One region of the Streptomyces sp. NBC_01445 genome, then DNA from elsewhere that is predicted to be linked to it. Evidence: predicted binding sites of a transcription regulator. Region 1 holds the regulator's gene; the other holds the start of a gene.
What was found. The regulator HrcA, encoded in region 1, represses chaperone genes, less so after heat shock. The targets are predictions, from matches to a motif close to TTNGCACTCNGNNNNNCNGAGTGCNAA.

Region 1 (4,412 bases):
TCGGTCCGCACGAACAGCGGGTTCGTCATGGCCTGCTTGTGCAGGACGTTGGCGCCGGACTCGGGGCAGACCAGGAAGGCCGTGCCGAACTGCCCGGCGTCGGCGCCCGCGGCGAGCACGGCGGCGAGCTGTCCGCCGCGCATGAGTCCGCCGGTGGCGATGATCGGGATCTGTACGGCCTCGCGGACCTGGGCGATCAGCGCGATGAGTCCGATGCCGGATCCGTCGGCCTCCGGGTTGTCCCGGTGGGTGCCCTGGTGGCCGCCCGCCTCGATGCCCTGGACGCACACCGCGTCGGCGCCGGCCCGCTGGGCGGCCTGCGCCTCGTCCGCGGTGGTCACGGTGACGGCGGTGAGGGTGCCGACGCGGGCGAGGGAGTCGAGGACGTCACGGCTCGGGCAGCCGAAGGTGAAGGTGACGACCGGTACCGGGTCGTCGAGGAGGATGGCGAGCTTCGCGTCGAAGCCGTCGTCGAGGCCGCAGTCCGGGTCCCCGAGCTGCGTGTCGTACCAGGCGGCCTCACCGGCGAGCTGGCTGGCGTAGACGGCGACGGCCGCGGGGTCCGCGTACTCGGACTGCGGCATGAAGAGATTGACGCCGAACGGCTGGTTGGTCAGCCCCCGTACCTGCTTGATCTCCTGGTACATCCCGTCGGCGGTCTTGTACCCGGCGGCGAGGAATCCGAGCCCGCCGGCCTCCGACACGGCGGCGGCGAGCTGCGGACAGGAGGCACCGCCCGCCATGGGTGCCTGCACGATCGGATAGTGACAGAGACCGGTCAGCGTGGGGGACATGACCGCATCGTGCCACGTCCCCCGCATCGGACCGAATCGGCCCTTCCGCGTGGCATGTGCCACGCGTGATGCGGGGGACGTGGTCCCTGCTTCTTGCCTGCGCCGGGCTCGGTCAGCGCCCGTTGAACGCGTCCTTCAACCGCGAGAACAGCCCCTGCTGCCCCGGCTGGAACTGCCCCGTGGGCCGCTCCTCGCCGCGCAGCTTCGACAGCTCACGCAGTACCCGCTCCTGCTCCGGGTCCAGCTTGGTCGGCGTCAGGACCTCGACGTGCACGATGAGGTCACCGCGGCCGCCGCCGCGCAGGTGCGTGATGCCGCGCCCGTGCAGCGGGACCGACTGGCCGGACTGCGTGCCCGGCCGGATGTCGATCTCCTCCAGGCCGTCGAGCGTCTCCAGCGGCACCTTGGTGCCGAGCGCCGCGGCCGTCATCGGGATGGTGACGGTGCAGTGCAGATCGTCGCCGCGCCGCTGGAAGACGGGGTGCGCCAGCTCGTGGATCTCGACGTACAGGTCACCGGCAGGGCCACCGCCGGGGCCGACCTCGCCCTCGCCCGCGAGCTGGATCCGCGTGCCGTTGTCGACGCCGGCCGGGATCTTCACCGTGAGCGTGCGCCGCGAGCGGATGCGTCCGTCACCGGCGCACTCCGGGCACGGCGTCGGCACCACGGTGCCGAAGCCCTGGCACTGCGGGCACGGCCGCGACGTCATGACCTGGCCGAGGAAGGACCGCGTGACCTGGGACACCTCGCCGCGACCGCGGCACATGTCACAGGTCTGCGCGGACGTACCCGGCGCGGCACCCTCGCCGCTGCAGGTCGTACAGACGATGGCCGTGTCGACCTGAATGTCCTTGGTGGTCCCGAAGGCGGCCTCGTCCAGCTCGATCTCGAGCCGGATCATGGCGTCCTGGCCGCGGCGCGTGCGCGACCGGGGACCACGCTGGGACGCCGTTCCGAAGAACGCGTCCATGATGTCGGAGAAGTTCCCGAAGCCACCGGCGCCGAAGCCGCCGGCCCCGCCTCCGCCCGCCTGCGAGAGGGGGTCGCCGCCGAGGTCGTAGACCTGCTTCTTCTGCGGGTCCGACAACACCTCGTAGGCGGCGTTGATCTCCTTGAACCGCTCCTGTGTCTTCGGGTCCGGATTCACATCCGGGTGAAGCTCACGGGCCAGCCTGCGGAAGGCCTTCTTGATCTCGTCCTGGGAGGCGTCGCGGCGCACGCCGAGTACGGCGTAGTAGTCCGTGGCCACTTACGACTCCGCCAGGATCTGTCCGACGTAACGTGCCACTGCGCGTACTGCTCCCATCGTTCCCGGGTAATCCATGCGGGTCGGTCCGACCACGCCGAGTTTGGCGACTGCCTCGCTGCCCGAACCGTAGCCGACCGAGACCACGGAGGTGGAGCTGAGTCCCTCATGGGCGTTCTCGTGACCGATCCGTACGGCCATGCCCGAATCGTTTACCTCACCAAGGAGCTTGAGGAGCACGACCTGCTCCTCGAGGGCCTCGAGGACGGGCCGGATGGTGAGGGGAAAGTCATGTCCGAAGCGGGTGAGATTGGCGGTGCCGCCGATCATCAGCCGCTCCTCGGTCTCCTCGACGAGCGTCTCCAGGAGAGTGGAGAGCACCGTCGAGACCGTGCCGCGGTCCTCCGCGTCGAAGGACTCCGGCAGGTCCTGCACCAGCTGCGGGACGTCCGCGAAGCGGCGTCCCGCGACCCGGCTGTTGAGCCGGGCCCGCAGATCGGCGAGAGAGGTCTCGCCGAACGGCGCCGGGCAGTCGATCATCCGCTGCTCGACGCGCCCCGTGTCCGTGATCAGTACGAGCATCAGACGGGCGGCGGCGAGCGAGAGCAGTTCCACGTGGCGCACGGTGGACCGCGTCAGGGACGGGTACTGCACCACGGCGACCTGCCGCGTCAGCTGCGCGAGCAGCCGCACGGTCCGGCCGACGACGTCGTCGAGGTCGACGGCGCCGTCGAGGAAGTTCTGGATGGCGCGGCGCTCGGGCCCCGTCATCGGCTTGACCGCCGTCAGCTTGTCCACGAACAGGCGGTACCCCTTGTCGGTGGGGATCCGCCCGGCGCTCGTGTGGGGCTGGGCGATGAAGCCCTCCTCCTCGAGCGCCGCCATGTCGTTGCGCACCGTCGCCGGTGAGACGCCGAGGCTGTGCCGCTCGGTGAGCGCCTTGGAGCCGACCGGCTCCTCGGTCCCCACGTAGTCCTGGACGATGGCGCGCAGCACTTCGAGCCTGCGTTCACTGAGCATTCGCGCGCACCTCCAGCTGTGTCGTCCGCGGCTGGCACTCGGTGCGGCCGAGTGCCAATGGTCTCCGGGTCAGTGTACGGCCGGTGGGTACGGGCCCGGCAAGGGCGCTAGCGTCGGACCCATGGACGACCTGGACTGGAATGAGGTGGGCTGGGAGGAGCTGTCCGCTCGGGCGGGGCGGATCCGGCTGCCGGGCTGGGACTGCACGACGGGCCTTGTGGTGGGCGACGGGGCGGCGTTGCTGATCGACACGGGTTCCTCACTTCGCGAGGGCGCGGCGCTGCGGGCGGACACCCGGCGCCTCATCGGCCCGCACGCGCGCGTGACGCATATCGCGCTGACGCACCCCCATTTCGACCATGTTCTGGGCACGGCGGCGTTCGCCGGTGTCGAGGTGTACGGCGCCGCGGGCATCGACACCGTGTTCACGCGGGGCCGCGACGAACTGCGGGCGTCCGCGGTCGCGCACGGCGTGCCGCACGAGGAGGCGGCCGATGCGGTGGACGTGCTCGTCGTGCCGCACCACCGGGTGTGCGGGGAGTGGACGCTCGATCTGGGCGGCGGGCTCCAGGTGCTGCTCGCGAACGTGGGCCCGGCGCACAGCGGGCACGACCTGGCGGTCCTGGTGCCGGGCACGCCCGAGGTCGTCTTCTGCGGCGACCTGGTCGAGGAGTCGGGCCAGCCGCAGGCGGGCCCTGATGCGGTGCCGTCCCGTTGGCCGGCCGCTCTCGACCGGCTGCTGGAACTGGGCGGTGAAGACGCCGTGTACGTCCCCGGGCACGGAGCCGCGGTGAATGCGGAGTTTGTCCGTGCGCAGCGTGCCGCGCTGGCGGCGCGTTTCGGCGTGTCGTAACCGCACGGCAGTTCGTACTCCTATCGTCTGCACCATGCGCCAGTACTCCCCCGACTTCACCCCGCCGTGGAAGAAGCAGCAGGCCGCGCCCGAGGTGGCGGCGGACGTGGATCTCGTGGTCGAGGAGGTCACGACCGGGTTCTGCGGGGCGGTCGTCCGCTGCGAGAAGACGGCCCAGGGCCCGACGGTGACCCTGGAGGACCGCTTCGGCAAGCATCGGGTGTTCCCCATGGACCCGCGCGGCTTCCTGCTCGAAGGCCGGGTCGTCACCCTCGTACGTCCCGTGGCCGCAGCGCCCGTACGTCCCACGCGCACGGCCTCCGGGTCGGTCGCGGTCCCCGGGGCGCGGGCGCGGGTCGCGCGGGCCGGACGCATCTATGTGGAGGGCCGGCACGACGCGGAGCTGGTGGAGCGGGTCTGGGGCGACGACCTGCGCATCGAGGGCGTGGTCGTGGAGTACCTGGAGGGCGTCGACGACCTGCCCGCGATCGTCGCCGAA
Region 2 (4,412 bases), 2.0 Mb from region 1:
ACGCACACGCCGCCGGCGAGCTTCGCGAGGCGCTCCTGGAGCTTCTCGCGGTCCCAGTCGGAGTCCGTGTTCTCGATCTCGGCCTTGATCTGGTTGACGCGGCCCTCGACGTCACCCTTGACTCCGCCACCGTCGACGATCGTGGTGTCGTCCTTGGTGATGGTCACGCGGCGGGCGGTGCCGAGCACGTCCAGACCGGCCTGGTCGAGCTTGAGGCCGACCTCCTCGGCGATGACGGTGGCACCGGTGAGGGTGGCCATGTCGCCGAGCATCGCCTTGCGGCGGTCACCGAAGCCGGGCGCCTTGACGGCGACGGCGTTGAACGTGCCGCGGATCTTGTTCACGACCAGGGTCGACAGGGCCTCGCCCTCGACGTCCTCGGCGATGATCAGGAGCGGCTTGGAGCCACCGGCCTGGATGACCTTCTCGAGCAGCGGCAGCATGTCCTGGATGGAGGAGATCTTGCCCTGGTTGATCAGGATGTACGGGTCCTCGAGCACGGCCTCCATGCGCTCCTGGTCCGTCACGAAGTACGGAGACAGGTAGCCCTTGTCGAAGGCCATGCCCTCGGTGAAGTCCAGCTCGAGCCCGAAGGTGTTGGACTCCTCGACGGTGATGACACCGTCCTTGCCGACCTTGTCCATCGCCTCGGCGATGAGCTCGCCGACCTGCGAGTCCTGGGCGGACAGACCGGCGACAGCGGCGATGTCGGCCTTGTCCTCGATCGGGCGGGCGGTCGCGAGGAGCTCCTCGGACACGGCCTTGACCGCGGCGTCGATGCCCTTCTTCAGGGCGGCCGGGGAAGCGCCGGCGGCGACGTTGCGCAGGCCTTCCTTGACCAGGGCCTGGGCGAGCACGGTGGCGGTGGTGGTGCCGTCACCCGCGATGTCGTTGGTCTTGGTCGCCACCTCCTTCACCAGCTGGGCGCCGAGGTTCTCGTACGGGTCGTCGAGCTCGACCTCGCGGGCGATCGTGACACCGTCGTTGGTGATGGTGGGAGCGCCGAACTTCTTGTCGATGACGACGTTGCGGCCCTTGGGGCCGATCGTCACCTTGACCGTGTCGGCAAGCTTGTTGACGCCGCGCTCGAGGGCGCGACGGGCGTCCTCGTCGAACTTCAGGATCTTCGCCATGGAGCTGTTAGTCCTCTCGAACGAACTGCGCCCCCGACGCCCGGCATGCTGAGAAGAGTCGCAGCTGAGTAGCGGGGTGCCAGGGGCGCAGAACTAAAACAGTGGGTGAATTACTTCTCGACGATCGCGAGCACGTCGCGAGCCGAGAGGACGAGGTACTCCTCGCCGTTGTACTTCACCTCGGTGCCGCCGTACTTGCTGTACAGCACGATGTCGCCGGTCTGCACGTCGAGCGGCAGGCGCTCGCCGTTCTCGAAGCGACCCGGACCAACGGCGAGGACGACGCCCTCCTGGGGCTTCTCCTTCGCGGTGTCCGGGATGACCAGGCCAGAGGCGGTGGTCTGCTCGGCGTCGAGCGGCTGGACCACAATGCGGTCCTCGAGCGGCTTGATGGCAACCTTGGAGCTGGTGGTCGTCACGATCCGACCTCCCCCTTCGGAGATCACGGGGTTAACTGTCTGAGGTGGCGACCAGGTGGATCCGTCGTCGCGGGTGCCGGACCTGCCCGTCGCTATTGGCACTCTCCAGTGGGGAGTGCCAGGGCCGAGACTATGACTGCGATTAGCACTCGGTCAAGCGGAGTGCCAATTCAGTGAGGGCGAGTCCTCCGCACGGCCCCTCCGGCGCGTCCGCCACAGCCCCTCCGGCCCATCCCTCACAGGTAGTTCTCGAGCCTCCCCACCGTGAACCCCTGGGCCTGGATACGGCGCAGCAGCCGCACCGTCGTCCCGGTGAGCGTCGCGCCGTGCGGCCCGGCACGGTCAGCGAGCCGGGCCCGGACGATGTCGCCGGGACGCAGCCGGTCCCCGTCACTCAGGTCCTCGCCCCGCGTCGAGGCGCGCCACAGGACGACGGCGTCGACCCCGCAAGTGGCGGCCGCGCGCAAGGTGTCCTGGTCGTACTCGCCGAAGGGCGGGCGGAAGAGGCGGGGGCGGGTGCCGAACGGGTTCTTCAGCCGGTCCTGCTGGCCGCAGATCTCGGCGTGCTGCTCGGCGTACGGGAGCGAGCGCAGAAAGTGGTGGTTCAGGGTCTGGTTCTGCACACCCGCGCCGAGGGCCCGCAGCGTGCCGAAGCGGTCGTGGCCGGGGCCCGCGACGCCGTCCGTGAGGAAGACGCTGACGGGCAGCCTCAGGTCCCGGACCATGTCAGCGAAGTGCGGGTCGCGGTCCACGCCGTCGTCGAAGGTCAGGAAGACGACGCGGTCCTTGGTCCGGACGCGGTCCACGACGGGCGGGAGTGTGTGCGAGCCCCGGCCGGCCGCGTGGCGTGCCGGAGGTCTCGGCGCCGGGGCGAGCGGCGCGGAGAGCCCCCAGCGGCGATAGGCGTCCGGAGTGACGCCGCCCTGAGGGGAGTGGAGAGGCGCGGCGTGACCAGGCCCCCCAGCCGCCTCCCCGGCGCCGAGCGCGCCCCAGGACGACCCGCGCCCCACACCGACGGCCGGTGTGGCCGTCGGTTCCGGGTGGCGCGAGTGGCGGACCTTCTCGGCCGCTTTCCTGCTGAGCCGCTCGATCGGGTCCACGGACGGGGCGCACCCGGTGAGCAGCGCGGGTGCGAGGACACCGGCGGCCAGGGCGGCGGCCAGCAGTCGCCGCGGCCAGGTGCGCGCGGGGGCCCGTCGCGCCCGCACGGACCTCACAGGTAGTCCTCCAGCCGGGCCACCGCGTACCCCTTGTCGGTGACGTACTTCATGAGCCGGCGGACCATGTCGGGCATGGTGCCCTTCCACTCCCCGCGGCCGCGGAAGTGGCTCAGGATGATGTCGCCGGGGTGGAGGTCCTGGTCCACCTCGCGCCACTCGACGTGGTCGACGAACATCTCTTCGTTCCAGATCGGCGCGTACTTGATCCCGCAGGACTTGGCCGCGCGCAGCGTGTCCCGGTTGTAGTTGCCGTAGGGCGGGCGGAAGAGGACGGACCGCTTGCCGTACTCCTCCTCCATGATGTTCTGCATGCCGCAGATCTCGCGCTTCTGCTCCGCGTAGGACAGCCCGGGCAGGTAAGGGTGCGTCAGCGTGTGGTTGTTCAGGGTGACGCCGCGGGACTGCATCTTCCTGAAGTAGTCGTAGTTGTCCTCCACCAGGTAGTTGCTGAGGAAGGCGGTGTACGGGATCTTCAGGTCGCTCATCATCTTCAGGAACGCCGGGTCCTTCTCGGAGCCGTCGTCGATGGTGAGGAACACGACCTTGTCCTTGGTGGGCACGGTCGTGAAGACGGGCGGCAGGTCCTCCTGGCCGCGGACCTCGAAGCCCTTGCGGGCCCTGATCACCGGCTTGTCGGCGGGCGGGGGCGGCGCGAGGAGCGGCGGCTCGGCGAGGCGCCACTTCTTGGCCATCGCGACCCGGGCGGCGCCCAGCTTGCCCGCGTAGGAGTCGAGGGCGCGGCCGCCGGGCGGCCCGTGGAGGGGCTGCTGGCCGGGCGCCGGCCGGACGGCCTCAGCGCCGACGGGCGCGGCGCACCCGGAGGCGACCGCGCAGGCGGCGAGCACAGCGATGCAGGCCCGCGTACGGCCGTGCCGGACCCCTCGGCCCAGCGTCCCCTTCATGGCCCTTTTGTCGTTTTGTCGTACAAGTCGCATGGCGCCGAATCCTCACAGCTCACGGCGCTGATCAGGGCCCGACACCGCGGCCGGGCGCGCACCGTCCACCGACTGGCCCACAATGGGCCTGGTGAACGACCTCGCCTCCTTCAGCTCACTGCTCTCCGCGGAGGGCCAGGCGCTCCTCGACGACGTACGGGACATCACCCCCGGCCAGGAGCTCGCCGTCGCCACCCGGCTGCGCCGCGACCACCCGGCGGAACTCGTCTCGGCGGCCATCGCCCAGGCCCGGCTGCGACAGCGCGCCGCGGCCAAGTTCGGCGAGGCGGACGCGAGCCGCATGTACTTCACGGCGAACGGCGTCGAGCAGGCGACCCGCACGAGCGTCGCCACCCACCGCGCGCAGGAGTTCAAGGCGCTCGGGGTGCGCTCCGTCGCCGATCTGTGCTGCGGCATCGGCGGCGACGCGATCGCCCTGGCCCACGCCGGGATCTCCGTACTCGCCGTCGACCACGACCCCCTGACCTGCGAAGTCGCCCGGGCGAACGCTCAGGCTCTGGGCCTCGACGGGCTGATCGAGGTCCGCGAGGCCGATGTCACCCAGGTCGACACGGAGCCGTACGACGCGGTGTTCGTCGACCCCGCGCGCCGGGGCGGCGGCAAGGGGGGCGGCCGGATCTTCGACCCGGAGGCGTACTCCCCGCCCCTGTCCTGGGCGGTCGGCGCGGCGCTCGGGGCCCGGCA

Region 2: groES (co-chaperone GroES) is a predicted target of HrcA. The motif match lies at 1,695-1,721, and genes of this name have one in related genera.

The regions. Positions count from the first base shown of each region.
Region 1 covers NZ_CP109485.1:6,682,657-6,687,068, reverse strand. Annotated here, with positions in the region: gene OG574_RS30385 (nitronate monooxygenase) at 1-794, opposite strand, end outside; gene dnaJ (molecular chaperone DnaJ) at 907-2,043, opposite strand; gene hrcA (heat-inducible transcriptional repressor HrcA) at 2,044-3,060, opposite strand; gene OG574_RS30370 (MBL fold metallo-hydrolase) at 3,182-3,913, shown strand; gene OG574_RS30365 (DUF3097 domain-containing protein) at 3,948-4,412, shown strand, end outside.
Region 2 covers NZ_CP109485.1:4,646,291-4,650,702, forward strand. Annotated here, with positions in the region: gene groL (chaperonin GroEL) at 1-1,133, opposite strand, end outside; gene groES (co-chaperone GroES) at 1,244-1,552, opposite strand; gene OG574_RS21020 (polysaccharide deacetylase family protein) at 1,789-2,760, opposite strand; gene OG574_RS21025 (polysaccharide deacetylase family protein) at 2,766-3,674, opposite strand; gene OG574_RS21030 (class I SAM-dependent methyltransferase) at 3,799-4,412, shown strand, end outside.